2 regions of the Streptomyces sp. NPDC111744 genome follow, and region 1 is predicted to be linked to the other one. Evidence: riboswitches for the same ligand, from Rfam matches in the RefSeq annotation. Region 1 holds a riboswitch; the other holds the start of a gene.

Region 1 (14,333 bases):
GCGACGGCCATCACCCGCAAGGTGCTCGCGGAGGTCAAGGGCGGCTCGGTGGTGAGCATGCACTTCGGGTACCCGGACACGGTCGCCGCCCTTCCCGCCGTACTCCAAGAACTCGACCGCCGCGGACTGCGCGCGGTCACCACCACGGAGCTGCTGAGCTGATGCGAACCATGAAAGCCGCCCGGCTGCCGGCCGTCGGCGCCGTCCTCGCCGTCCTGACGCTGCTGCCCGCGTGCAGCGGCGGCCCCGAGACGCCGGCCGCCCGCACCCCCGCTCCCACGCAGTCGCAGGCGAAGAAGGCGGACCCGGTCGTCGACGTGCTGCCGGGAATGCCCCCGGTCCTCGACCCGACCGACGTGTACTCCGCCGACCGCCCCGGCAACCTCTCGCCCGTCGTCAAGGACTTCCCGTCCCGGATCTACGTCCCCAACACCAACTCCGACACCGTCTCCGTCATCGACCCGAAGACGTACAGGGTGACCGACACCATCCGGGTCGGCCGCCAGCCCCAGCACGTCGTGCCGTCCTGGGACCTGAAGACCCTGTGGGTCAACAACGACCTGGGCAACAGCCTCACCCCGATCGACCCGAGGACCGGCCGGGCCGGCAAGCCGGTCGCCGTGCACGACCCGTACAACCTGTACTTCACGCCCAACGGCAGGTACGCCATCGTGATGGCCTCCGCGGACCGGCAGTTGGTGTTCCGGGACGCCCACACCATGAAGACCGTCAAGACCGTCCCGGTCAGCTGCTACGGCGTCAACCACGCCGACTTCTCCCTGGACGGCCGGTACTTCATCGTCTCCTGCGAGTTCAGCGGGGAGGTGCTCAAGGTGGACACCGAGAAGATGGAGGTGCTCCGGCAGGAGAAACTGCCGTTCCACGGCGCCATGCCGCAGGACGTCAAGGTCTCGCCCGACGGCAAGCTGTTCTACATCGCCGACATGATGGCCGACGGGCTGTGGATCCTGGACGGCGACACCTTCACCAAGCCCACCTTCCTCGCCACCGGCAAGGGCGCCCACGGGCTGTACGTCAGCCGGGACTCCCGCGAGATGTACGTCTCCAACCGGGGCGAGGGCACCATCTCCGTCTTCGACTTCGCCCAGAACCGGCTGACGGAGAAGTGGCGGCTGCCGGGCGGCGGCAGCCCGGACATGGGCGGGGTGTCGGCGGACGGCAAGATCCTTTGGCTGTCCGGACGTTACAACTCCGAGGTGTACGCCATCGACACCCGCACCGGCACCGAACTCGCCCGCATCCACGTCGGCAGCGGCCCGCACGGCCTCGCCGTCTATCCGCAGCCGGGCCGCTACTCCCTCGGCCACACCGGCATCTTCCGCTGACCGCGCCGCCGCGGCCGGTGGTTCACGTCCTGAGCAGCAGCGCCTCGGCGCCGACCGGCAGATAGCCGGCCGCCTGGAACGCCCGCACGCTGCGGGCGTTCCCCGGGGCGACCTGCGCCCACAGGGGCTCCTCGGCCAGCTGCCGGGCGGCGGTCACCAGTGCCCGGCCCAGCCCTCGCCGTCGTACCCCCTCATCCACCTCCACCGAGACCTCGAGCCGCCCGGCGACCCCCCGGCCCAGGACGACCACTCCGCCCTCCGTCGCCCAGGCGCGCACCTCGTCACGGCGGGCGCGGGCGTAGGCGACCCGGGAGGGGTCGGGGCCGGTGAGTTCGGTCAGCGGGAGGTCCGGTCGGCCGGGGAGCGGGGTGGCGACCAGCAGCGCGTCGATCGTCTCCTGCTCGCGGCCCGTGCGGTCCATCAGAGCGACCAGGAAACGCGCGTTCATGGTCGCGCAGAGCGGGTCGCAGGGGGTCGCGCGCAGGGTGTCGTACACCCACTCCGGGTCCTCGTCGACGAAAACCACCGAGTGCGCGGTGAAGGAGAGGACCCCCGCGTCCCGGCCGGAGGGCTGCGGGACGACGGTCGTTCGGCCGTCCGGTGGCGGGAAGACACCGCGGGCCGCCGCGTCGAGAATGTCCCGCAAGGTCTCCATGGCCGTGCCCGCTCCTTGAGCCTTGAGTCTCCACCCACTGGAAGGCCCACACTCGCAGACATGATCGAAGACAGCACCGGACTTTTCACCATCGGTGAGCTGGCGCGCGCCACGGGGCTGACCGTGCGCACCATCCGCTACTGGTCCGACGAGGGTGTGCTCACCCCGGCGGGCCGGTCGTCCGGCGGCTACCGGCTGTATGACGCCGAGTCCTTCGCCCGCCTTGAGCTGATCCGCACCCTGCGCGAACTGGGCCTCGGCCTGGCGCATGTGCGTGCGGTGCTCTCCGGCGAGCAGACCGTGGCGGAGGTCGCGGCGGCGCATGTGGCCGCGCTGGACGCGCAGATCCGGTCGTTGAAGGTGACCCGGGCGGTGCTGTCGACCGTGGCCCGACGCGGTTCGAGTGCGGAGGAGACGACCCTGATGAACAAGCTGGCACGGCTGTCGGCTGCCGAGCGGCGGCGGATCCTCGAGGAGTTCGTCGAGGAGACGCTGCACGGGCTGGACACCGTCGACCCGGAGATCCGCAAGCGGATGCTCGCCACCGTGGCGGATCTGCCGGAGGACCCGACCCCTGAGCAGGTCGACGCCTGGGTGGAGCTGGCCGAGATGCTCCAGGACCCGGACTTCCGGGCCCAGATGCGCCGGGCGACCGAATTCAACGCGGCCGACCGGGGGCCCGAGGTGCCCGCCGGGACCTCCCTGTGGTTCATGAAGCGGCTCATCGACCTGGCGGGCGACGCACGTCGGCGGGGCATCGCACCCGAGGCACCCGAGGCCGACGAGGTGCTGCGGGCCCTGCTCGGCGACGGCAACGCGGCCGTCGTACTGGAACGGCTGGACAGCGCGTTCAACCACCGGGCCGCCCGCTATCGCGAACTGCTCTCCACGCTGAAGGGGCTGCCCCTGGTTGCTCACGCGGAGGAGATCGCCTGGGTGGCCGCCGCTCTGCGGGCTCGCGTGGACCGTTAATCTGACCTGCGACAGTACGCCGACACGGCATGAGCAATACGAACAAAAGGGGCGGATCGGTGGCGGACATCGAAGAAGCGCGCATCCACTTCCAGCGGATCGATGCGGACGGTGACGGTTTCATCACCGCCGCCGAGTTCAAGACCGCCCTCGCGCAGGGGGGCGACTGGAACGTCACCGAGACGGTCGCCCAGGCGATCATCAACAGCCGCGACCTGAACGGCGACAAGGTTCTGTCGTTCGACGAGTTCTGGGCCCACCTGAGCAAGTAGGCGCCGGCGACGAAGAGCGAAGGGGGGCCCGGATCCCGGGCCCCCCTTTCTCCTGCCCGGGGTGCGGTGCCGCCGGACCCTGCGCCGGCGCGCGGTCGTCGCGCAGGAGCAGCACGTCCAGCGCGGTGAGCAGCCGCTCCCGGCCCGGCAGGCCCGCCGGCCGGTTCGCCGAGCAGCGTCAGCCGGGGCTCGGGCATCAGGGCGGGGGCGGCGATCAGGGTCCGTCCGCGCTGGCCCTGCGACAGCGTGGGCCGGTGGGCCTCCCGGTGCGCGGCCAGCCCCGGCGTCCCGGTCAACGCCAGTGCGGCAGCGGCGCCACGGGCCGTCCGGTTCCGGGAGGCCGCAGCGTTCGACCAGGTCGAGGAGGAGTGCGGCGAGGCGGGCGGGGACCGGTTCGGTGATGCCGGCGCGCTGGGCGTCCGCCTCGCGCAGCCGTCGTACCGGCGTCTGCTCGAAGGCGGCGGCGATGCCGGGGCGGGCCCGGGCCAGCACGTGGAAGCGGCCGGCGGGCAGCTGCAGAAGGTCGGCGGCGGTGGCCGTGACCAGCGTGGCGGAGCGGCGGCCGTTCTCCACCGAGGCCTGCTCGCCGAGGAGTTCACCGGAACCGCGCAGCGCGAGCAGGGCGCGGTAGCCGGCGTGCGACTAGGCGATCACCTTGACCCAGCCGTGCACCAGCACGACGACATGGTCGGCGTCCTCGCCCTGGGTGAGGAACTGCCGGCCGGCGACGAGCGGGACCCGCGTCGCCGCCCGCAGCAGCGCCGCCCGGTTAGCTGCGTCGAGGGCCTCCCAGAAGGGCGCGGGGCTGGTCACCACGGATCACAGTGTGGCCCCGGCACACCGCACAGAAACCTGACGGAGCCTCCAGCCACGCTCAATTCCCCTTGATCGCCCATGCCTTGAGGGCGGCTTTGTCGGCGAAGTCCGCCACGTTCTTGTCGTGCGGGTCGCTGGTGTACTGGTGGAAGCGCCACTTGGCCTTGATACGCGGGTGGCCGGCGCTGACGTAGTCGGCGATCCAGAGGCCGTCGCCGGCGAACGAGGTGGTGTCGATGGTGAGCCAGAAGTTGCGGTTGGTGTACAGCACCACCCGGTTGCTGGGCCGCAGTTCCTGCACTGTTCGAATGAAACGATCCTTTTCGGCGTTGCTCGCATGCGTGCCGTCGCCGGTGGTCTCCCAGTCGACGGCGAGGATCTCGCCCGCCTTCTCGGGGGCGTGCGTGACGAAGTACTCGGCTTGGGCGGTGAGGTTGCCCGGCCAGAGGAAGTGGTAGTAGCCGACGACCAGTCCGGCGTCGCGTCCGGTCTTGGTCTGGGCGGCGAGCTTGGGGTTGACGTACGAACGCCCCTCCGTCGCCTTGATGAAGACGAAGGAGAGGCCGTCCGTGTCGTAGGCGGAGGACTGGTAGGCGCTCACGTCGATTCCGTGCAGCATGTGGGGGACTCCCTGGATGCCGGTGGGGGAGACAGGAGTTGGGGGGCGGGAATTGCAACTGCGTATTCCGTTATTCCCCGGATCGGCACGGGCGATCCGCGTGGGCGCGTGAATTGTCAGCTCCGGGCGGCCACGTCACCGAGCACGGCCGCCCGCTCCCCACGACGACATCGTGCTCGTCGTCGCCGAACTGACCGCCGACGCCGTACGGCCCCGCGCCGAACGCCTTCCGCCCCGTTCGGCCGGCCTCTGTGCCGCCGACACGGAGGCAACCGCCCGCGGGCTGCTCATCGTGGCGGGCCTCGCTGCTCGCTGGGACCGGCACCCGCGTTCTGACAGGCCGGGCACAACGGTATGGGCGAGCTACTCCCTCAGCACTCGATGATGTTCACCGCCAGCCCGCCCCGGGCGGTCTCCTTGTACTTGACGCTCATGTCGGCTCCCGTGTCCTTCATGGTCTTGATGACCTTGTCCAGGGACACCTTGTGGGAGCCGTCGCCGCGCATGGCCATGCGGGCCGCGGTGACCGCCTTGACCGCGGCCATGCCGTTGCGCTCGATGCAGGGGATCTGGACCAGGCCGCCGACCGGGTCGCAGGTGAGGCCGAGGTTGTGCTCCATGCCGATCTCGGCCGCGTTCTCGACCTGCTCCGGGGAACCGCCCAGCACCTCGGCCAGCGCGCCGGCCGCCATCGAGCAGGCGGAGCCGACCTCGCCCTGGCAGCCGACCTCGGCGCCGGAGATGGAGGCGTTCTCCTTGAAGAGCATGCCGATCGCGCCGGCGGCGAGGAGGAAGCGGACCACTCCGTCCTCGTCGGCGCCGGGGACGAAGTTGATGTAGTAGTGCAGGACCGCGGGGATGATGCCGGCGGCGCCGTTCGTGGGGGCGGTGACCACCCGCCCGCCCGCCGCGTTCTCCTCGTTCACGGCCATCGCGTAGAGCGTGATCCACTCCATCGCGTGTGCCAACGGATCGCCCTCGGCGCGCAGTTGGCGCGCGGTGATGGCGGCCCGGCGGCGGACCCGCAGACCGCCCGGCAGGATGCCCTCGCGGGACATCCCGCGCGCGACGCACGCCTGCATCACCCGCCAGATGTCCAGCAGACCCTCGCGGATCTCCTCCTCGGTACGCCAGGCCCGCTCGTTCTCCAGCATCAGCGCGGAGATCGACAGACCCGTCTCCTTCGCCAGGCGCAGCAGCTCGTCGCCCGTGCGGAAGGGGTACTTCAGGACTGTGTCGTCCAGTTTGATGCGGTCCGCGCCGACCGCCTCCTCGTCGACGACGAACCCACCGCCGACCGAGTAGTAGGTCTTGGACAGCAGCTCCGCCCCGGACGCGTCGTACGCCCACAGGGTCATGCCGTTCGCGTGGTACGGGAGGGTCTTCCGGCGGTGCAGCTTCAGGTCGGCGTCGAAGGAGAACGCGATCTCGTGTTCGGCAAGGAGCGACAGGCGTCCCGTGCTCTTGATCGCCTCGATGCGGTCGTCCGCCGTCTCCACGTCGACCGTGCGCGGCGAGGCGCCCTCCAGGCCGAGCAGTACCGCCTTCGGGGTGCCGTGGCCGTGGCCGGTCGCACCGAGGGAGCCGTACAGCTCGGAGCGTATCGACGCGACGGATTCCAGCAGCCCCTCGTTGCGCAGGCGTCGTGCGAACAGGCCGGCCGCGCGCATCGGCCCGACGGTGTGGGAGCTCGACGGGCCGATGCCGATCGAGAACAGGTCGAAGACCGAGATGGCCACGGGAACTCCTCCAAAGGGGGTGGGGGCACACGTCGTCGGGTGCCCCCACCAGGGAACTACTTGTTCAGACCGGGGTAAAGCGGGTGCTTCGCCGTCAGGGCCTCGACCCGGGCCTTGAGGGCCGCCGCGTCGTAGGACGGCTTCAGCGTCTCGGCGATCACGTCCGCGACCTCGGCGAAGTCCTCGGCCGTGAAGCCGCGGGTGGCCAGCGCCGGGGTGCCGATCCGCAGACCCGAAGTCACCATCGGTGGCCGCGGGTCGTTCGGGACGGCGTTGCGGTTGACCGTGATGCCGACCTCGTGGAGACGGTCCTCGGCCTGCTGCCCGTCCAGTTCGGACGCGCGCAGGTCGACGAGGATCAGGTGGACGTCCGTGCCTCCGGACAGGACGTTCACACCGGCCTCGCGGGCGTCGGGCGCGGTGAGCCGCTCGGCGAGGATGCGCGCACCCTCCACCGTACGGCGCTGGCGCTCCTTGAAGTCCTCCGAGGCGGCGACCTTGAAGGAGACCGCCTTCGCCGCGATCACATGCTCCAGGGGACCGCCCTGGAAGCCCGGGAAGACGGACGAGTTCAGCTTCTTCGCGAAGGCCTGGCGGGCCAGGATGATGCCGCCGCGGGGACCGCCGAGCGTCTTGTGGGTGGTGGAGGTGACCACGTCGGCGTACGGCACCGGGTTCGCGTGCAGACCGGCGGCCACCAGGCCGGCGAAGTGGGCCATGTCGACCCACAGGTAGGCCTCGACCTCGTCGGCGATCCGCCGGAACTCGGCGAAGTCCAGTTCGCGCGGGTACGCCGACCAGCCCGCGATGATCACCTTCGGCCGGTGCTCCTTGGCGAGCCGCTCCACCTCGGCCATGTCGACGAGACCGGCGTTGTCGACGTGGTAGGCCACGACGTCGAACTGCTTGCCGGAGAAGTTCAGGCGCATGCCGTGGGTGAGGTGGCCACCGTGGGCGAGGTCCAGACCCAGGATGGTGTCCCCGGGCTGGGCCAGCGCGAACAGGGCCGCCTGGTTGGCGGAGGCACCGGAGTGCGGCTGCACGTTGGCGTACTCGGCGCCGAACAGCTCTTTCACCCGGTCGATGGCGATCTGCTCGGTGACGTCGACGTGCTCGCAGCCGCCGTAGTAGCGGCGGCCCGGGTAGCCCTCGGCGTACTTGTTGGTGAGTACCGAGCCCTGCGCCTCCATGACCGCGACCGGAGCGAAGTTCTCCGAGGCGATCATCTCCAGGGTGGACTGCTGGCGCTCCAGCTCGGCGTCGACCGCGGCCGCGACCTCCGGGTCGAGCTCGTGCAGGGGCGTGTTCAGAACGGACATCTTTTTCTACGACTCCTCAGCCGGTGTCTCTACGGTCCTCAGCCGGCGGTGAAGGCGGTGTACTCGTCGGCGGAGAGCAGGTCGGCCGGCTCGTCCGCGACGCGCACCTTGAACAGCCAGCCGCCCTCGAAGGGGGCCGAGTTCACCAGGGACGGGTCGTCCACGACGTCCTCGTTGACCTCGGTGATCTCACCGGTGACCGGCGAGTACAGGTCGGAGACCGACTTGGTCGACTCCAGCTCGCCGCAGGACTCGCCCGCGGTCACGGTGTCGCCGACGGCCGGGAGCTGGACGAAGACGACGTCACCGAGCGCGTTGGCCGCGTGCTCCGTGATGCCGACCGTCGCCACGCCGTCCGCGGCGGCCGACAGCCACTCGTGCTCCTTGCTGTAACGCAGCTGCTGGGGGTTGCTCATGGCCTGAATTCTCCTGTACGCGGGGGAGTGCTGGTGAAAGAGGACTGCTGGAAAGAGATGTGAGCAGCGGAAATGTGCGCAGGGTCACGCGCCGCCGCGTTCAGTGTCTCCTCTGGGTCTACCTCTGGGGTCTACTTCTGGCGCTTGTAGAACGGCAGCGCCACGACCTCGTACGGTTCGTGGCTGCCCCGGATGTCCACGGCCACGCCCGCCGTGCCCGGCGCCGAGTGCGCCGCGTCGACGTACGCCATGGCGATGGGCCTGCCCAGGGTGGGGGAGGGGGCACCGGAGGTGACCTCGCCGATCACCTCGCCGCCGGCGACCACCGGGTACCCGGCGCGCGGCACCCGGCGGCCCTCGGCGATCAGGCCGACCAGCACCCGCGGCGGCCGGGCGGCGGCGCGGTCGGCGGCCTCCCGGAGCGCCTCGCGCCCCACGAAGTCGCCCTCCTTCTCGAACTTCACCACCCGGCCGAGCCCGGCGTCGAAGGGGGTCAGCGAGGTGGTCAGCTCGTGCCCGTAGAGCGGCATGCCGGCCTCCAGGCGCAGGGTGTCCCGGCAGGACAGCCCGCAGGGCACCAGGCCGACACCCTCACCCGCCTCGGTGAGTGCCTGCCACAGCCGCACCGCGTGTTCCGGCTTCACGAACAGCTCGAAGCCGTCCTCGCCGGTGTAGCCGGTGCGCGCGATCAGCGCCGGGACCCCGGCGACGGTGCCGGGCAGCCCCGCGTAGTACTTCAGGCCGTCCAGGTCGGCGTCGGTCAGCGACTTCAGGATGCCCGGCGACTCGGGCCCCTGGACGGCGATCAGCGCGTACGCGTCCCGGTCGTCCCGCACCTCGGCGTCGAACCCGGCGGCACGCTCCGCCAGCGCGTCGAGGACCACCTGGGCGTTGGAGGCGTTGGCCACGACCATGTACTCGGTGTCGGCCAGCCGGTAGACGATCAGGTCGTCGAGGATGCCGCCGTCGGCCCGGCAGATCATGGTGTAGCGGGCGCGCCCGACACCGACGGAGGCGATGTTGCCGACCAGCGCGTGGTTCAGCAGGGCGGCGGCCTGGGGGCCGGTCACGGTGATCTCGCCCATGTGGGAGAGATCGAAGAGCCCGGCCCTGGTCCGCACGGCGACATGCTCGTCGCGCTCGGAGCCGTAGCGCAGGGGCATGTCCCAGCCGGCGAAGTCGGTCATGGTCGCGCCGAGCGCGCGATGCACGGCATCGAGCGCGGTACGGCGGAGTCCAGCGGAATCGGAACTGCTCATCGGTCGGTCGTCTCCCAAGGGTCCCAGGGCATGACAGGCGAGGTCTGTCCTCCCCATCTGTCATCGGAACCTGAGAGGTTCGCCCTGACCACACGAGTGGTCACGGCTTGCACCTTGGGTGGGGCCACTGACACAGCGGCCCGCTTTTCAGATGTGCCTCGCCCGCGCGGTAACGGGGCCTGAGAGATTCAAGGGAGGGACTTGCTCCTTCGGCGCCCCAGCGAAGACTGCTGGGGACTCTCCCGCGCGGATTCAAGCGGCCGGTATGCAGTTGGCGGGCACATCATTGCATGCCGGGCGGAGCTTTGTAACAGGGCTGTGGCGCGGAGCGGACGGAACCGCGAGACACCGTGCATTACCTTCTCTTTACGTTAAGTGGGGAGAACCTTTCCTGAACCCCCGGGGAGGACGATCACGGTGACAAGGACCACGGCATACGGGACGACGGGCATCACCCTGCCGGGACAGCCGACGGCCCCGGCCCGCGAGCGGTGTGACAAGCGCCCCGCACCGGTCGTCCGCGATCTGCGCGACCGGGCCGGACACAGCCCGCACGGCCTGCTCTTCGGCCCGCGTGACCTGGTCGTGGTCACCGGGCTGCCCGGCAGCGGCAAGTCCACCCTGATGCACCGCACCGTCCAGGGCATCCGGATCGACTCCCAGGACACCCGCGACCGCTGGGACGCCCGCCTGGCCCGCTTCCTGCCGTACACCCTCTACCGCCCGCTGGTCCGCCTCGCCCACTACGCCGGACTGCGCCGCGCGCTGCGCACCGGCGAGGGCATGGTCGTGCACGACTGCGGTACCCAGGCCTGGGTGCGTGACTGGCTGGCCCGCGAGGCCCGCCGCCGCGACGGCACCCTGCACCTGCTGCTCCTGGACGTGACGCCGGGCACGGCACTGGACGGTCAGCGCGAGCGTGGCCGGGGCGTCTCCCGGTACGCCTTCCTGCGCCACCGCCACGCCGCCGCCCGCCTGGTGCGTGCGGTGGAGAAGGGCGGCCCGCCCCAGGGCGTCGGCTCGGCGGTGCTCCTGGACCGGGACGCGGCTGACGTGCTGTGCCGGATCGCCTTCGAGAAGGCGGAGAAGCTCGCGGGGTGAGGCTTTCCGGCAAGCGAAGCGCTCGCGGTGAGGTTTGCCGCCAGCGGGGCGCTCGCGGGGTGAGGTTTGCCGCCAGCGGAGCGCTCGCGGGGTGAGGCTTTCCGCAAGCGGAGAAGCTCGCGGGGTGAGGCTTTGTCCCCGCAGGGTGAGGCATTGTCACAGCCACCCGCTAGCCTTTTCAGCCTCAGCAGCAGTGGTTTCCAGCAGGCGGTAGGCAGATGGACTTCCCGGCGGACATTCCCGCGGACTTCCCGGCACAGGCACAGCCCCACCCGCACGGCGGTTGGCCCGGCAACGAGCTGGAGGAGGTCCTGTCGGCCTCCCTCGGCGTCCCCGCGGCGGCGGGCCGGCTCATCGAGGTACTGGGCCGGAGCTTCCTGTGGGTCCCGCTGCCGGAGGGCGGCGGCCCGCACAGCGGCTCGCTGGACCTGCCCACCACGGAGATCCAGGGCCAGGTGTACGTCCCGGTCTTCAGCTCCGAGGAGCAGTTCCGACTGGTGGTCGGCTCCCATCTGTCGTTCACGATCGCCCCGGCCGTCGAGTTCGCCCGCGGTCTGCCCCCGCAGGTCGGCATCGCCGTGAACCCCGGGGGAGTGGTGGGCGTCCCGCTGCCGCCGGAGGCGGTCGCCGAGCTGTGCCGGTCCGGCCGTACCGAACTGGACGGCGCCGCCTCGGGCGGCCGGGTCCGTCTCTTCGAACCGGACTGGCAGGACGACCCGATGGACTTCCTGACCGCGGCCGCCGCCGAGTTCGCGCAGACCGGCGTGGTGGCCACCGCCCGCCGCTGCCTGGCCGCGGTCGAGACGGCGGACCCCGTGATGTTCGTGGGCATCGAACTCTCCCGGTGGGAGGGGGACATAAGGGCGCTGCCCCTGGAGGCGCTGGGCAAGGCCCTCGGCAGGGTCCCGGTGAAGTGGCCGGTGAACCTGGTCCTGCTGGACGTGGCGGACGACCCGGTGGGCCACTGGATGAGGGAGAACGTCCGCCCCTTCTACCAGTACGGCCACTAGAAGCCGGCGCAGCGGCAGCCGAGCCAGGAGGGGGCCGAGGCGGGGCGGCCACCGCGAACCCGCACCCGCCGCCGGACAATCTGCGCCACCCCCCTTGGCGCTTAAGCTGTCTCCAAACGCGGGGCGACCTCCAACGCGGGGCAACTCAATGAAGGGGCGGTAACACGTGAGCGCCAGCGGCACCGCGGCGACCGGACAGGTCGAGCACATGCTGCGCCAGGTAACCCCCGGGCGCTACGACGCCTACGAGGCACTCCTCCGCGCCCTCGCCACGCCCTCCTCCGGCCAGATCTGGATGCTGCTCTGGCACGGCCAGGCCGGCTCCCCCGACGCCCAGTACGGGAACATGGAGGTCGACGGTCACGGCTACGCCCCCTGCGTGACCTCGGCCCAGGAACTGTCGGCGAGCGGCTGGAACCGTTCGTACGAGGTGGTCGACGGCCTCGATGTGGCCCGCACGCTCTATCCCGACCACTACGGCCTGTGGCTCAACCCGCACGCCCCCGGCGGCGGCGTCGGCATCCCCTGGCTGGACCTGCGCCGGATGGCGACCGGCCTGGACCGCCAGCCCGCGGGGCCGCTGCGCCTCGCGGAACCGGCCATCGAGGTCCCCCAGTTCTATGCGCTGCTGTCGCAGAACGCCCACCGTACGCCCGCGATCCGCTCACTGCGGCGCGCCTGGGTGCAGCCGGCGCTCGGGGCGCCGTATCTCGCGATCGGGCTCGACGTGTACGACACGTCGCCGCCGGCCGTGGACTCGGTGCGGGCGATGATGCAGCAGTCGATCGGGGCGGTGCCGGACGGACTGCCGGTGTCGACGGTCGCCATGACCGACGAGTACGACCCGGTGGTGATGTGGATGCGCGCGACGGCACGGCCGTTCTACGACCGCGAGGCACACGCCCCGGCCCCGGCGGCGGGGTACGGGTATCCGCCCGTGCGGTACTGACCCAGCGAACAGTGGGGCCCGCCCTGTGAAACAGGGCGGGCCCCACTGTGATTTCTGGCGTACGCCGAGGCCTCCGCCGATTTCTTTCTTCGGCTTCGGGTGCAGGCCTCATTCTTGCTCTGGCACGAGGCGAAAAGCGGGTACGCGGTGATGGCGTCCACGGTGTTCGACTTCACCTTCACCACACTGCAGTTCGGCTTCTCCACCTACTTGGTGGTGGAGAAGGGTGTACTGGACCTTCGGCTGGACGTAGCCGTAGGAATGGCCAGCCACCGGCAGGGTGAAGGAGACGCTGTTGTCCTTCTTGGTCTGCTTGGTCACGTTGTACGCGTAGCTTCCGTCGACCTTGATCTTGACCATCTTGCGGATCTCCCACCGACCTCGCCTCCCCGGCAGGACGCCGGGTCCTTCGTGCCGGATGTCCGCCGCCCAGCAATTCTTGGTCGGTGAGCGGCTTTGCTCTCCGCCGATGGCGAAGAATTTATCTGGCGGAAATTGAGGCTGGCAAGCGGATTCGAATTACTGCACGCGAACACCCTCAAATGACGCTCAAATTCCACTTCCGCTAGACTCGGCCCATCCGTGATTGCGTCGAATGTCCGCCCTGTGGGCGGGTAGGAAAGTGACCTCTTACTGTGAACCGGAGAGCGCTCCCTGTGATGTGACATGGGTCACTCTCTCCTCCCCTAGGGGGCTTGGGCCCGCCTCGGTCCCGCTGGCTTTCGTCTTCGCGCGTAGATGAAGGCGAAAAGGGTTGATTGCGACCTTCCTGGGGTGATTGACACCGTCCGACTCCCGCCACCTACCGTTCGGATAACGGAATCCCTCGGACTGCATCACGGTTGCGCATACTTTCTCCGTCAGATCTGGCGGGTGATCGCGGCGAAGCTGAAGACTCGCCAGTCAGGCCCGAGGTTTAAACCTCGGATCGAGCAAGTCGACAAAGCCGCAATCAGCGGCTGGCGTAGGCCGGTTACCACCGGCGAGAGGGGTCGGGTCACAGTGACCGCACCGATCGAGACCACCGGAGCGGCATCCGAAGTGCAGCCGGAGGCTGTGCTGGAAGGTGTCGGCAAGGGTCAGATCGAGGGCCGTTCCCTCGGGCAGATCGCCTGGACCCGGTTCAAGAAGGACAGAGTCGCCGTGGTCGGCGGCATCGTTGTCGTCCTGCTGATTCTCGTCGCGATCCTCGCCCGCCCCATCCAGGCCCTGCTCGGCCTCGATCCCAACGCCTTCCATCAGGACCTGATCGACGCCAACACCTCGCTGCCGACCGGCGGCTGGGGCGGCATGAGCCTCGATCACCCGCTCGGCGTGGACCCGAAGTTCGGCCGGGACATCGCCACCCGCGTCCTGGAGGGCTCCTGGGTGTCGCTGGTGGTCGCCTTCGGCTCGACCATCCTGTCGAACGTGATCGGCGCGATCATGGGTGTCGTCGCGGGCTACTACGGCGGCCGTGTCGACTCGGTCATCAGCCGGCTGATGGACACCTTCCTCGCCTTCCCCCTCCTGCTGTTCGCCATCGCCATCTCCGCCACCCTCCAGGGCGGCGCGTTCGGCCTGAACGGACTGCCGCTCCACCTGAGCGTGCTGATCTTCGTCATCGGCTTCTTCAACTGGCCCTACCTGGGCCGGATCGTGCGCGGCCAGACCCTCGCCCTGCGGGAGCGCGAGTTCGTCGACGCCTCCCGCGGCATGGGTGCCAGGGGCCCGTACATCCTGTTCCGTGAGCTGATGCCCAACCTGGTCGGCCCGATCATCGTCTACTCGACGCTGCTGATCCCGACCAACATCCTCTTCGAGGCGTCCCTGAGCTTCCTCGGCGTCGGCATCCAGCCCCCGCAGGCGTCCTGGGGTGGC
Region 2 (14,333 bases), on a different contig from region 1:
CAAGGTCGACGTCGACATCGACGGCTTCGAGATATCACCCGGCGTATGGGTGGCCGAGGGCGCCGAGGTGCACGCCGATGCCGTGCTGCGTGGACCGCTGTACATCGGTGACTACGCCAAGGTCGAGGCCGGCACCGAAATCCGCGAACACACCGTCGTGGGCTCCAACGTCGTCGTCAAGAGCGGTGCCTTCCTGCACCGGGCCGTTGTGCACGACAACGTCTACGTCGGGCAGCACAGTAATCTGCGCGGCTGTGTCGTCGGGAAGAACACGGACATCATGCGGGCCGCCCGGATCGAGGACGGCGCGGTCATCGGTGACGAGTGCCTGATCGGCGAAGAATCGATCGTCCAGGGCAACGTCCGGGTCTATCCGTTCAAGACCATCGAGGCCGGCGCGTTCGTCAACACCTCGGTGATCTGGGAGTCCCGCGGGCAGGCGCATCTCTTCGGTGCCCGTGGTGTCTCCGGAATCCTGAACGTGGAGATCACACCGGAACTGGCCGTACGGCTCGCCGGCGCGTATGCGACCACCCTGAAGAAGGGCTCCACGGTCACCACGGCCCGTGACCACTCCCGTGGTGCCCGCGCGCTCAAGCGGGCGGTCATCTCCGCTCTCCAGGCGAGTGCCATCGATGTACGTGACCTGGAGAACGTGCCCCTGCCGGTGGCGCGGCAGCAGACCGGGCGGGGCAGCGCCGGCGGCATCATGATCCGGACCTCGCCCGGGGTGCCGGACTCCGTCGACATCATGTTCTTCGACGGGCAGGGTGCGGACCTCTCGCAGGCCAGCCAGCGGAAGCTGGACCGGATCTTCGCGCGGCAGGAGTACCGGCGTGCGTTCCCGGGTGAGATCGGCGACCTGTACTTCCCGGCCAGTGTCTTCGACTCGTACACGGGTTCGCTGCTGCGGAACGTCGACACGACCGGGATAGCCGAGGCCGGCCTGAAGGTCGTGGTGGACGCCTCCAACGGCAGCGCCGGGCTCGTTCTGCCCAGCCTGCTCGGGAAGCTCGGCGTGGACTCGCTGACCGTCAACCCCGGTCTCAACGAGGCCAGGCCGACGGAGACGGCGGATCAGCGGCGGGCGGGGCTGGTGCGTCTCGGCGAGATCGTGGCGTCCTCCCGGGCCGCGTTCGGCGTGCGGTTCGACCCGGTGGGTGAGCGGCTGTCCCTGGTGGACGAGAAGGGCCGCATCATCGAGGACGACCGCGCGCTGCTGGTGATGCTCGATCTGGTCGCCGCCGAGCGACGCAGCGGCCGTGTGGCGCTTCCGGTCACCACGACCCGGATCGCCGAGCAGGTGGCCGCCTACCACGGCACCCAGGTCGAGTGGACGACCACGTCGCCCGACGACCTCACGCGCGTGGGGCGCGAGGAAGGCACCATCTTCGGTGGTGACGGCAAGGGCGGATTCATCGTCCCCGAGTTCAGCAGCGTCTACGACGGTACGGCCGCCTTCGTGCGCCTGATCGGCCTGGTGGCGCGGACCCAGCTCACGCTCAGCCAGATCGACGCCCGGATCCCGCGGGCGCATGTCCTCAAGCGGGACCTGGCGACCCCGTGGGCTGTCAAGGGCCTGGTCATGCGACGTGTCGTCGAGGCGGCCGGTGATCGCTTCGTGGACACGACCGACGGAGTGCGGGTCGTGGAGACGGACGGTCGCTGGGTGATGGTGCTGCCCGACCCGGCCGAGGCGGTCACCCATCTGTGGGCCGAAGGGCCCGACGACGCCTCCGCACAGGCGTTGTTGGACGAATGGGCGGCGATCGTGGACAGCGCCGGACGGTAGATCCGCCGCACGCGCGCGTGCCGGACAAGTGTCCCCCGACGGGGCCTGTCCGGCACGCCGGTGGGGCCATTCGGAGGTACCGGTCGCAACGTGCGACGATGTGCGGCATGCCGCAGCAACCCCCCGTTCGGAGCAGCGCCACCCGGCCGCACCGCCCGGACGCCTCCATGTCGTTGATCACCAACGTCATGGATCACAGCCTCGACGACGGATACGCCGAGGCAGCGGCCCGTAAGCGGGCCCAGGGCGAGGGCGGCGGCATGCCGAAGACCCTCCGGGCGAGGCTGGGCCTCGCCGGCGGCCTGGTGCTCGCGGCCCTCGTGGTGACCGTGGGAGCGGCCCAGGCGCGCGTGACGGCCCCTGTCGTGGCCAAGGAGCGCCAGGAACTCATCGACCGTATCGACCGTGAGACGGTGGCCGCCGACAAGCTGGAGACCAATGTCGACAAACTTCGTGACGACGTCAGCGCCCGCCAGCGCGCGGCGCTGAAGGAGAGCGGCGTCAGCGGGCAGGCCGACCTGGTGGGCATCCTGTCGGGAGCCACGGCGGTGCACGGTCCCGGCGTGAAGCTGGTCGTGAGCGACGCCAAGGAGGCCTCCTCGGGCGGCGACGGCAGCAACCCGCGGGAGACCTCCGGGTTCTCCGACACCGGCCGGGTGCGTGACCACGACATGCAGCGCGTCGTGAACGGGCTGTGGGCCTCGGGTGCGGAGGCGATCTCCATCAACGGGCAGCGGCTGACGGCCCTGTCCGCGATCAGGGCCGCGGGAGACGCGATACTGGTCGACAACAGGCCGCTGGTCCCGCCGTACACGGTGCTGGCGGTGGGGGACGGGGAGAGGCTCGGCTCCAGGTTCCAGGACAGCCCGGACGGGCTGTATCTGCATGCCCTGGAGGAGAACTTCGGCATCCGGGCGACGATCTCCACGGAGAGTGACGTCCGGCTGCCCGCCGCACCCAGCGTGATCGTACGTACGGCTGAGCCGTACACCGAGAAGACTGAGAAGGGCACATCGTGATCGCCGTACTTGGCCTCGTCGTGGGCGTCGTGGCCGGACTGTTGGTCCGTCCTGAGGTTCCGGCGGTCGTCGAGCCGTATCTGCCGATCGCCGTCGTCGCGGCGCTCGACGCCGTCTTCGGCGGGCTGCGGGCCATGCTCGACGGGATCTTCGACGACAAGGTCTTCGTGGTGTCGTTCCTGTCCAACGTGGTGGTGGCCGCGCTGATCGTGTTCCTGGGCGACAAGTTGGGTGTGGGCTCGCAGCTGTCCACGGGTGTCGTCGTGGTCCTCGGTATCCGTATCTTCTCCAACGCCGCGGCGATCCGACGGCATGTCTTCCGGGCGTGAGCGGCATGAGCGAGCACGAGAAACGGCCGGAGCACCGGCTCCGCAAGGAATTGCCCGCCGAGGTGCCGGCCGCGGCGACGGAGACCGGGTCCGCCGCCGAGCCGAAGCCGGAGGCCGGGCCGACCGGCCGGCAGCGGCTGGTCCAGGGGCTGTGGCCGCCGCGGGTGAGCCGGGCCCAACTGATCGTCGCCGTGCTGCTGTTCGGGCTCGGATTCGGCCTCGCCGTGCAGGTGGCGTCGAACAGCAACAGTGACAGCGCGTTGCGCGGGGCCCGCCAGGAGGATCTTGTTCGCATCCTCGATGAACTGGACGACCGTACTCAGCGTCTTGAGGACGAGAAGACAGGACTCGAAAAACAGCGTCAGGAGTTGCAGAGCAGCTCCGACCAGGCGGCGGAGGCACGCAAGCAGACGGTCGAGAAGGAGAGGCAACTCGGCATTCTGGCGGGCACCGTGGCGGCGCAGGGTCCTGGCATCACGATGACGGTCGACGACCCGAAGGGAACGGTACAGGCGGACATGCTGCTCGACGCGATCCAGGAGTTGCGCGCGGCCGGCGCGGAGGCGATCCAGGTCAACGGGGTGCGGGTGGTCGCCGGCACCTATCTCACCGGCTCCGGGAAGAGCGTGAGCGTCGACGGGAACAAGATCACCCAGCCTTACGTTTTCAAGGTGATCGGCAAACCGCAGGACCTCGAACCGGCCCTCAACATCCCCGGAGGTGTGGTGCAGACCCTCGAGAAGGAGCAGGCGACTGTGACCGTCGAGCGGTCGACCAAGATCGTTGTGGATGCCTTGCGACCGGCGAAGCAGCCTGACTACGCTCGGTCGTCTGCACAGTGAACCGGCGGTGCATGCGGGACGTCCGGCAGGGGCATGAGGATGCGGGGGGTCGGCGCACCGGGGAGCCGGTGCGTGGTGGAAACTGTTTGGTGGATACGGACGTTGTGAGGTTGTCCGGGTCGGCCGGTCTATTCAGTCAGGGTTCGTCCTGCCCCACGGGCGGGTCTGTTTCGGTCAAGGGGAATCGCCCGTGAAGTTGTTTTCGAAGTTGTTCGGCAAGAGCGCGCGAGAGGGCAGCGACAACGCGACCGCTCGCCATCGCGCACAGCCTGACGCGGACGGTCAGCGCCCGCTGTTCCGGGACCAGGTGGCTGGTCCGGGGGGTGACATTTCGGGAGGTCAGGGCGCGCGGTCAGTTGACCCGTCGCAGTCCGGCGGCATAGGTTTCGGGCAACCGTCAACCTCAGGTGCGGGTGGAGGGTTTACCTCCGACCCGTACGCGTCAAACGCCCCGGCGGGGCAGCCGCGGCAGGAGGATCCGTCCATGTCGGCCCTGGTTTGTACGAGGTGCGGTAACCGCAACGCGGAGAACGCCCGCTTCTGTTCCAACTGCGGTGCTCCGCTGCGCGCGGGCGCCGTCCCCGAGCGTGCGTCGGAGACGACGTCCACGATCTCGATCTCCGGTCTCGAGGCCTACGACGCCGAGGTCACCGGCCAGACCCAGGCACCGGCGCTCTCGCCCGAGGCACAGGCGGCCGTCGACGCGCTGCCGCTCGGTTCCGCGCTGCTCGTCGTGCGCCGCGGACCGAACTCGGGTAGCCGCTTCCTGCTGGACAGCGACCTGACCACGGCCGGCCGTCATCCGCAGAGCGACATCTTCCTGGACGACGTGACGGTCTCGCGCCGCCATGTGGAGTTCCGCCGCCAGCCGGACGGCTCGTTCACGGTGGCCGACGTGGGCAGCCTCAACGGCACGTACGTCAACCGGGAGCGCATCGACCAGGTCGCTCTGTCGAACGGTGACGAGGTCCAGATCGGTAAGTACCGGCTGGTCTTCTACGCGAGCCGGCAGGGCATCTGACCCCCCGGGCCTCGTCCGGGGGACCCCAGGGAAGAAGGTCCATGCTGCACAAACCGAGCGGCGGTACCGGTCACGGCACCGCCGCCACGGAAACCGGGCTGATGAGCATCGGCACGGTGCTGAACGTGCTGCGCGACGAGTTCCCCGAAGTCACCATCTCCAAGATCCGCTTCCTCGAGTCGGAGGGGCTGATCGAACCGCGCCGGACCCCGTCCGGGTACCGCAAGTTCAGCGCCGCGGACGTGGAGCGTCTCGGACACGTCCTGAGGATGCAGCGGGACCACTATCTGCCGCTGAAGGTCATCCGGGAGTACCTGGAGGCCATGGAGCGCGGCGAGGCCGTGCAGCCGCCCGTGCTGGGGCGGCAGCGGGACGGTGAAGCGGTGCCGATGGTTCCCGAGGCGCCCTCGGTGGCGCGGATCGGGCGGGACGAGCTGCTCGCGGCCGCCGAGATCGACGAGAACTGCCTGGCGGAGTGGGAGTCGTACGGGCTGCTCGCTCCCCTGGAGGACGGCGTGTACGACGCCGAGGCGGTCACCGTGGCCGCGCTGGTGACCGAGCTGGGCCGGTTCGGGATCGAGCCGCGCCATCTGCGGGTGATGAAGGCCGCCGCCGACCGTGAGGCGGGCCTGGTGGACCAGGTGGTGGCCCCGCTCAAGCGGCACCGCAATCCGCAGACCAGGGCCCATGCGGAGGCCCGTACGAAGGAACTGGCGGCGCTCACGGTGAAGCTGCACGCCGCACTGGTGCAGACCGCGCTTGGGGTGCGGCTGCCGTGACCATCGTGACAGGACCCGGGCGGAGGCCGGATCGGGCGCGCGTTCCGGGCCCGACTACCCAAACGTCCCGGGCACGGCCTAGGGTTGCTGTGTGAACGAGCTCGATGTCGTAGGTGTCCGGGTGGAAATGCCCTCCAACCAACCGATCGTGCTCCTGCGCGAAGTGGGAGGCGACCGTTACCTCCCCATCTGGATCGGGCCGGGGGAGGCGACGGCGATCGCCTTCGCCCAGCAGGGTATGGCCCCCGCGCGACCGCTGACCCACGACCTGTTCAAGGACGTGCTGGAGGCCGTCGGCCAGGAGCTCACCGAAGTACGCATCACGGACCTCCGTGAGGGCGTCTTCTACGCGGAGCTGGTCTTCGCCAGCGGTGTCGAGGTGAGCGCCCGTCCGTCCGACGCCATAGCGCTGGCGCTGCGCACCGGAACGCCGATCTACGGGAGCGACACGGTGCTGGACGACGCGGGCATCGCGATCCCCGACGAGCAGGAGGACGAGGTGGAGAAGTTCCGCGAGTTCCTCGACCAGATCTCGCCCGAGGACTTCGGCACCAGCAGCCAGTGACAGACCGGAGCGGCCCGTCACCCAAGAGGTCGGTGACGGGCCGGTTCACGGCTGGTCACAGCCGAAACTCATGGGCAATTGCCAGCGGCCACTGAGAGCGTCCTACGCTTTACCGCCAGAGCATTCGGCTAGCCTTTCCCCGCGGTGGGGCACGGGAAACCACTCCTAGGGTGATTATCACTCGGCGTGCCGAGTGTGGCGATCGTTGACGCACCCCTGGTGACTGCCTACCGTCGAGAAGGCAGGTCAAGGACGGAGGTCGGCGTGAGAAGCAGCGGCGACGGTACGGCTGGGGGTGCCCCGGGACGCCGTCTCGGGGAGAGCGGTCCGTACTCGCTTCACGGCAGCACTGCCGGTCACGCTCCGCAGCGGCCGACGGCAGTGCCGAGCGGCGGAGGGGCGGCGTCCATGACGACCGAGGAGATCGGCTACCGGGGGCCCACGGCCTGTGCGGCGGCCGGCATCACCTACCGGCAACTCGACTACTGGGCCCGCACCGGCCTGGTCGAGCCCAGCGTGCGGCCCGCCTACGGGTCGGGCACCCAGCGCCTGTACAGCTTCCGGGACGTCGTCGTTCTGAAGATCGTCAAGCGGTTCCTGGACACCGGGGTGTCCCTTCAGAACATCCGCACCGCCGTGCACCATCTCAGAGAACGCGGTTTCTGCGACCTGGAGCGCATGACCCTCATGAGCGACGGCGCCACGGTCTACGAGTGCACCTCGCCCGATGAGGTCCACGCCCTGCTCCAGGGCGGCCAGGGCATCTTCGGGATCGCGGTCGGCGTGGTCTGGCGGGACGTGGAAAGCGCGCTCTCCCAGCTGCACGGCGAGCGTGTCGACACCGGCGAGACCCTGGTCGGGCCCAACCCCGCCGACGAGCTGGCGCGGCGTCGCAACCGCGCGGTCTGACGCCCCGGACCGCACCCTTCAGCCCCTTGAGCCTGTTGTGATGCCCCGGCACGGAACCGTGCCGGGGCATTGTCAGTGGCGTGGTGCAGCATCGGAGATGTGAGAAACGCGCCCACGATCCTGCATCTCGACATGGATGCCTTCTACGCCTCGGTGGAGCAGGCATCCAAGCCGAGTCTGCGCGGGAAGGCCGTGGTCGTGGGCGGGCTCGGACCGCGCGGGGTGGTGGCCACCGCCTCGTACGAGGCACGGGTGTTCGGGGTGCACTCCGCGATGCCGATGGCACAGGCGCGCAGGCTGGCGCCGAACGCCGCGTATCTCGTGCCGCGCTTCGGGTTGTACCGGTCGATCAGCGAGCAGGTGATGGCGCTGCTGCACGAGCTGTCGCCGCTGGTGGAGCCGTTGAGCCTGGACGAGGCGTTCGTCGACCTGGAGGCGGGTGAGGTGGCCTGGGACGCGGTGTCGGCGCGGCTGGTGGGGGAGAAGCTGCGCGCGGACATACGGGCGGCCACGGGGCTCTCCGGGTCGGTCGGGCTCGCCGCCTCCAAGATGCTCGCGAAGATCGCCTCCGAGCAGGCCAAGCCGGACGGGCTGGTGCTGATCGAGCCGGGCACGGAGCGGGCGATGCTCGGGCCGATGTCGGTGCGGACCCTGCCGGGCGTGGGGCCGGCGACGGGGGACCATCTGCGGCGGGCCGGGATCACCACGGTCGACGAGATCGCCGAGGCGGGGGAGGACGAGCTGGTACGGCTGCTGGGCAAGGCCCATGGGCATGCGCTGCACGCGATGGCACTGGCGCACGACGAACGGCCGGTGGTCGCCGAGCGGGAGGCCAAGTCGGTATCCGTCGAGGACACGTACGACGTGGACATCCATGACCGGCTGCGGGTGGGGATGGAGGTGCAGCGGCTGGCCGACCGGTGTGTGCGCAGGCTCCGGGGGGCCGGGCTGTCGGGGCGGACCATCGTGCTGAAGGTACGGCGGTACGACTTCTCGACGCTCACCCGGTCGGAGACGCTCAGGGGGCCGACCGACGATCCGGCGGTGGTGCGGGAGGCGGCCGCGCGGTTGCTGGACTCGGTGGACACGACGGGGGGTGTGCGGTTGCTGGGGGTGGGGGTGACGGGGCTGGCCGACTTCACACAGGAGGATCTGTTCGCGCAGGCGGCGGGGGAGGCGGCAGAGGTCCTGGCGGAGGAGGACGCGGCCGAGCCGGTCGCCGAGCAGGAGGTGGTCGTAGAGCGGAGATGGCCTTCGGGGCACGACGTCCGGCATGCCGAGTACGGACACGGGTGGGTGCAGGGGAGTGGGCTGGGGAGGGTGACGGTTCGGTTCGAGACGCCGGGGTCGGTGGAGCCGGGGCGGGTGCGGACGTTCCGGGTGGAGGATCCTGAGCTGGAGCCGGTGGATCCGTTGCCGTTGGTGCCGGAGATTCCAGTGGACGGGGTTGGTGCGTGACCCGGGGTGAGGGCTGGGCGGAGGTGGGGGTCGCTTACCGGCGCTCGCAGGACGCCTCCCCCAGAGGGGGCATCCCCAGCGTCCACCCGTGCCGCCCCAGCGGCACGACTGCCCGCGGCTGGAGAGGCGCGCGCGCCGTCTACGCGCCCGCGTCCTCGGTTCCCGCCAGTTTGCCGAAGTCGTGGTCCGGGTGGTCGGCGGGTGGGGCGGTCATGTCCAGGCCGTAGTGGTGATAGAGCTGAAGTTCCTGCTCCGGGGAGAGGTGGCGGCCCACGCCGAAGTCGGGGGCATCTTTGATCAGGGCGCGGTCGAAGGGGACCTGGAGGGTGCCCTCGACCAGCTCGCTGGGCTCCAGGGGCACGAAGGCGTCCCGGGAGAACAGGCCGGTGCGTATGGCCGCCCACTCCGGCACACCGGTCGCGTCGTCGAGGTAGACCTCGTCGATCGTGCCGATCTTCGTGCCGTGGCAGTCGAACGCCTTGCGGCCGATCAGGTTGCGCGGATCAATGTCGGTCTGCACGGGCCCTCCACTTGGTCGCAACTCATCCGTAAGCACTACAAAAGAGCACATTGAAGGAGGCGGCCACTCGAAGGTCCGTGCGTTGCCCTCGCTGGTAGGCTGGCAAGCGGCTGCTGACCCCGTGCGGGAGAGTCCTCCGGGCAGACCGGAGGCGCCGAAGGAGCAAATCCTCCCCGGAATCTCTCAGGCTCACGTACCGCACGGACGAGGTCACTCTGGAAAGCAGGGCGGGCGTCGACGGCGTCCGCTCTCACCGACGGTGAAAGCCGGATCCCCTGGGCGTCCGGCGAAGCTCTCAGGTTGAGATGACAGAGGGGGAGGCCGTCGGGGTGCCCGCCTGGGTACCCCTCGAAGGTCGCGTCAGACCAGGAGGCCTCCGCAATGACCGCCCAGCGTGTTCCGCTCTCCGAGCTTGAACAGGGAATCCCGTTCGAGCAGCGCCATATCGGGCCCGATCACGGGGCCCGGGCCAAGATGCTCGCCCAGGTCGGGTACGGCTCGCTCGACGAGCTGACCGCTGCCGCCGTGCCGGACGTGATCAAGAACGCCGACACCCTGGAACTGCCGGGTGCGCGCACCGAGGCCGAGGTGCTGGCCGAACTGCGGTCGCTGGCGGACCGGAACCAGGTGCTCGACTCGATGATCGGGCTCGGCTACTACGGCACCTTCACGCCGCCCGTCATCCTGCGCAACGTGATGGAGAACCCTGCCTGGTACACGGCTTACACCCCGTATCAGCCGGAGATCTCCCAGGGCCGGCTGGAAGCGCTGCTGAACTTCCAGACCATGGTCGCCGACCTCACCGGGCTGCCCACCTCCGGTGCCTCGCTGCTCGACGAGGGCACGGCCGCCGCCGAGGCCATGGCTCTGTCGCTGCGCATGGGCAAGAACAAGAAGGGCGTCTTCGTCATCGACGCGGACGCGCTGCCGCAGACCGTCGCCGTGATCCGGACGCGGGCCGAACCGACGGGGGTCGAGGTCGTCGTCGCGGACCTCAGCGACGGGATTCCGGCGGACCTCGCCTCGCGTGAGATCAACGGGGTGCTCGTCCAGTACCCCGGTGCTTCCGGTGCCGTACGCGACATCAAGCCGCTCGTCGAGCAGGCGCACGGGCTGGGCGCGCTCGTCACCGTCGCCGCCGACCTGCTCGCGCTGACGCTGCTGACCTCGCCGGGTGAGCTGGGCGCCGACATCGCCGTCGGTACGACCCAGCGGTTCGGTGTGCCGATGGGCTTCGGCGGGCCGCACGCGGGCTACATGGCGGTGCGGGAGAAGTTCGCGCGCAGCCTGCCCGGGCGGCTCGTGGGCGTGTCCGTGGACGCCGACGGGCACAAGGCCTACCGGCTCGCGCTGCAGACGCGCGAACAGCACATCCGCCGTGAGAAGGCCACCAGCAACATCTGCACCGCGCAGGTGCTGCTCGCCGTGATGGCCGGCATGTACGCCGTCTACCACGGGCCCGAGGGGCTGCGGGCCATCGCCCGGCGAACCCACCGCTACGCCACGATCCTGGCCGCGGGGCTCAGGGCCGGCGGGGTCGAGATCGTGCACGGCGCCTACTTCGACACTCTCACCGCGCGCGTGCCCGGCAAGGCCGCCGAGGTCGTCGCCGCCGCCCGGCAGAGCGGTGTCAACCTGCGGCTCGTGGACGCGGACCACGTCTCCATGGCCTGCGACGAGACCACCACGCGGGCCCAGCTGGGCGCCGTATGGACGGCGTTCGGCGTCGAGGGCGACGTCGAGACGCTGGACGCGGTCGCCGAGGACACGCTGCCCGAGGCGCTGCTGCGCGGCGACGGCTACCTGGCCCACCCCGTCTTCCACGAGCACCGTTCCGAGACCGCGATGCTGCGCTACCTGCGCCGGCTCGCCGACCGGGACTACGCGCTGGACCGGGGCATGATCCCGCTGGGCTCCTGCACCATGAAGCTCAACGCGACGACCGAGATGGAGCCGGTCACCTGGCCCGAGTTCGGCCAGCTGCACCCCTTCGCGCCCGCCGAGCAGGCGCAGGGCTATCTGACGCTCATCCGTGAGCTGGAGGAGCGGCTCGCCGAGGTCACCGGCTACGACAAGGTGTCGCTCCAGCCCAATGCCGGGTCACAGGGTGAGCTGGCCGGGCTGCTCGCCGTACGCGCCTACCACCGTGCCAACGGCGATGCGCAGCGGACCGTCTGCCTGATCCCTTCCTCCGCGCACGGCACCAACGCCGCCAGCGCCGTCATGGCCGGGATGAAGGTCGTCGTCGTGAAGACCGCCGAGGACGGCGAGATCGATGTCGAGGACCTGCGGGCGAAGATCGAGCAGCACCGCGACCAGCTCGCCGTGCTGATGATCACATACCCGTCCACGCACGGCGTGTTCGAGGAGCATGTCGCGGACATCTGCGGGCAGGTGCACGAGGCCGGCGGCCAGGTGTACGTCGACGGGGCCAACCTCAACGCCCTGGTCGGGGTCGCCAAGCCGGGGCACTTCGGCGGCGACGTCTCCCACCTCAACCTGCACAAGACCTTCTGCATCCCGCACGGCGGCGGTGGGCCGGGCGTCGGTCCGGTGGCCGTACGGGCCCACCTGGCGCCGTACCTGCCGAACCACCCGCTCCAGCCGGCCGCCGGGCCGCAGACCGGTGTCGGACCGATCTCGGCCGCGCCGTGGGGCTCCGCGGGGATCCTGCCGATCTCGTGGGCGTACGTCCGGCTCATGGGCGGCGAGGGGCTGAAGCGCGCCACGCAGGTTGCCGTGCTCAGCGCCAACTACATCGCCAAGCGGCTGGAGCCGCACTATCCCGTGCTCTACACCGGGCCCGGCGGGCTGGTCGCGCACGAGTGCATCATCGATCTGCGGCCGCTGACCAAGGCGACCGGGGTGAGCGTCGACGATGTCGCCAAGCGGCTCATCGACTACGGGTTCCACGCGCCGACGATGTCCTTCCCGGTGGCCGGGACGCTGATGATCGAGCCGACCGAGTCCGAGGACCTCGGTGAGCTGGACCGTTTCTGCGAGGCGATGATCGCCATCCGGGCGGAGATCGACAAGGTCGGGGCGGGGGAGTGGCCCAGCGACGACAACCCGCTGCGCGGTGCTCCGCACACGGCCGCCGCGCTCGGCGGGGAGTGGGAGCACGCATACACCCGTGAACAGGCCGTCTTCCCGGTCGGGGTGTCCGCCGCCGACAAGTACTGGCCGCCGGTGCGCCGGATCGACCAGGCCTTCGGTGACCGGAACCTGGTGTGCTCCTGCCCGCCGCTGGACGCGTACGAGGACTGATCCGCGGTACGGGTACGGCACAGAGGCCCCGCTTCGGCGGGGCCTCTCGTGTGCGGTTCTGTGCGGTTCTACGCCGGGTACGCGTGGGTCTGTGCCGCCTTCACCGTCGCCCAGACCGCGGCGCCGGGGTGCAGGTCCAGTTCAGCGGCGGCCACCGTGGTGAGGTCGGCGGCGAGGGGGAGATCGCCGGTCAGGTCGGCGCGGATCTGGTCGCCGTGGATCTCCAGGCCGACGATTTCGCAGCGCCAGAGGTTGCGGGCGCTGGCGCCGGTGGGGCGGTCCCGGAAGAGGGTGACGGCGCTCGGCGGGAACGCGACGAACACGTCACCGGCGAGGTCCTCCGTGGTGGCGACGGCGGGGCCGGTGTCCAGCCTGACCAGGTGGCCCTCGGCCCGGCCGCGGTAGAGGTTGAGGCCGACCAGGTGCGCGATGTAGTCGGTGCGCGGGTGGCGGGCGATGTCGGCGGGGGTGCCCTCCTGGACGATCCTGCCCTGCTCGATGACGATCAGGCGGTCGGCCAGCACCATGGCGTCCAGCGGGTCGTGGGTGACCAGTACCGCGACGGCCTCGAAACCGGTCAGATGACGACGGAGTTGGGACCGTACGTCCAGACGGGTGCGGGCGTCGAGGGCGGCGAGGGGTTCGTCCAGGAGCAGCAGGCGGGGGTGGGTGGCCAGGGCTCGGGCCAGTGCGACGCGCTGGGCCTGGCCGCCGGAGAGGCGGCGGGGTTTGGCGCCGGTGTGCTCCGCGAGACCCATGCGGTCCAGCCACGCGGCTGCCTGGGCGCGGGCCTCGGTCTTTGTCGCGCCTTGGCAGCGGGGGCCGAAGGCGACGTTGTCGAGGGCCGTGAGGTGAGGGAAGAGGAGGTAGTCCTGGAAGACGACGCCCACCGGGCGGGATTCGGGGGGCGTGCGGTCCAACTCCGTGCCGTCCAGGTGGAGGTGGCCGGCGGTGAGGGGGGTGAGGCCGGCGAGGGCGCGGAGGGCGGTCGTTTTGCCGGCGCCGTTGGGGCCCAGGAGGGCGACGACCTCGCCGGGGGCGGCGGTGAGAGTGATGTCGAGGTGGAAGGTGGGGCGGGTGACGACGAGGTGGGCATCGAGGCCGTCGGTGGTCCGCGGGTGGGCGGGGGGTACCCGGCCCTCGGCCGGGTTGTGATTCCCACCCGCACCACCGGTGCGGATATCGGTGTCAGGTGCGGGTGGCCCCAGTGGGGGCCGTGCGCCGTCGGCCGCTGCGGATGGGGTGTGGGGTGGTTGTGTGGGCTCGGGCTTGGTCATGAGGGTGTCATCCAACGGTCCCGCAACCCCGCCAGCACCGCGATCGACACCGCCAGCAGCACCAGGCTGAGGGCGATCGCCGCGTCGGGGTCGTTCTGGAGGGCCAGGTAGACGGCGAGCGGCATGGTCTGGGTGCGGCCTGGGAAGTTGCCCGCGAAAGTGATCGTCGCGCCGAACTCGCCGAGCGCGCGGGCCCAAGCCAGGACCGAGCCGGCGGCGATGCCGGGGGCGATGAGGGGGAGCGTGACCCTGCGGAACGCCGTGAAGCGGGAGGCGCCCAGGGTCGTCGCCACCTCCTCGTAGCGCGGGTCGGCGGCGCGCAGGGTGCCCTCGACGCTGATCACCAGGAAGGGCATGGCCACGAAGGACTCGGCGATCACCACGGCGGTCGTCGTGAACGGGAGCGTGATCCCGAACCAGTCGTCCAGCCACTGGCCGACGACCCCGTTACGGCCCAGGGCGAGGAGCAGCGCCACACCGCCGACCACCGGGGGGAGGACCAGAGGGAGAGTCACCAGTGCTCGTACGAAGCCTCGGCCGGGGAACTCCGTGCGG

Evidence for each region. Region 1 has a riboswitch for glycine ahead of gcvT (glycine cleavage system aminomethyltransferase GcvT). Riboswitches for the same ligand answer to the same signal wherever they lie in the genome.
Region 2: it holds a riboswitch for glycine, as region 1 does, so the genes downstream of both, gcvP (aminomethyl-transferring glycine dehydrogenase) here and gcvT (glycine cleavage system aminomethyltransferase GcvT) in region 1, are expected to answer to the same signal.

The regions. Positions count from the first base shown of each region.
Region 1 covers NZ_JBVKCG010000009.1:25,568-39,900, forward strand. The annotation lists gene ACZ7OO_RS21240 (polysaccharide deacetylase family protein) at 1-162, shown strand, start outside; gene ACZ7OO_RS21245 (YncE family protein) at 162-1,346, shown strand; gene ACZ7OO_RS21250 (GNAT family N-acetyltransferase) at 1,369-2,001, opposite strand; gene ACZ7OO_RS21255 (helix-turn-helix domain-containing protein) at 2,062-2,973, shown strand; gene ACZ7OO_RS21260 (EF-hand domain-containing protein) at 3,033-3,245, shown strand; gene ACZ7OO_RS21265 (hypothetical protein) at 3,888-4,061, opposite strand; gene ACZ7OO_RS21270 (glycoside hydrolase family 25 protein) at 4,120-4,680, opposite strand; gene ACZ7OO_RS21275 (L-serine ammonia-lyase) at 5,052-6,419, opposite strand; gene glyA (serine hydroxymethyltransferase) at 6,476-7,738, opposite strand; gene gcvH (glycine cleavage system protein GcvH) at 7,777-8,154, opposite strand; gene gcvT (glycine cleavage system aminomethyltransferase GcvT) at 8,286-9,413, opposite strand; glycine riboswitch at 9,461-9,570, opposite strand; glycine riboswitch at 9,571-9,668, opposite strand; gene ACZ7OO_RS21295 (AAA family ATPase) at 9,825-10,514, shown strand; gene ACZ7OO_RS21300 (enhanced serine sensitivity protein SseB) at 10,733-11,524, shown strand; gene ACZ7OO_RS21305 (enhanced serine sensitivity protein SseB C-terminal domain-containing protein) at 11,691-12,473, shown strand; gene ACZ7OO_RS21310 (hypothetical protein) at 12,582-12,833, opposite strand; gene ACZ7OO_RS21315 (ABC transporter permease) at 13,476-14,333, shown strand, end outside.
Region 2 covers NZ_JBVKCG010000015.1:1,637-15,969, forward strand. The annotation lists gene ACZ7OO_RS28695 (sugar phosphate nucleotidyltransferase) at 1-1,792, shown strand, start outside; gene ACZ7OO_RS28700 (DUF881 domain-containing protein) at 1,900-2,811, shown strand; gene ACZ7OO_RS28705 (small basic family protein) at 2,808-3,140, shown strand; gene ACZ7OO_RS28710 (DUF881 domain-containing protein) at 3,146-3,982, shown strand; gene ACZ7OO_RS28715 (FHA domain-containing protein) at 4,173-5,003, shown strand; gene ftsR (transcriptional regulator FtsR) at 5,045-5,782, shown strand; gene ACZ7OO_RS28725 (bifunctional nuclease family protein) at 5,874-6,347, shown strand; gene ACZ7OO_RS28730 (MerR family transcriptional regulator) at 6,612-7,256, shown strand; partial or broken gene ACZ7OO_RS28735 (DNA polymerase IV) at 7,356-8,941, shown strand; gene ACZ7OO_RS28740 (PRC-barrel domain-containing protein) at 8,854-9,234, opposite strand; glycine riboswitch at 9,349-9,443, shown strand; gene gcvP (aminomethyl-transferring glycine dehydrogenase) at 9,616-12,501, shown strand; gene ACZ7OO_RS28750 (ABC transporter ATP-binding protein) at 12,570-13,778, opposite strand; gene modB (molybdate ABC transporter permease subunit) at 13,775-14,333, opposite strand, start outside.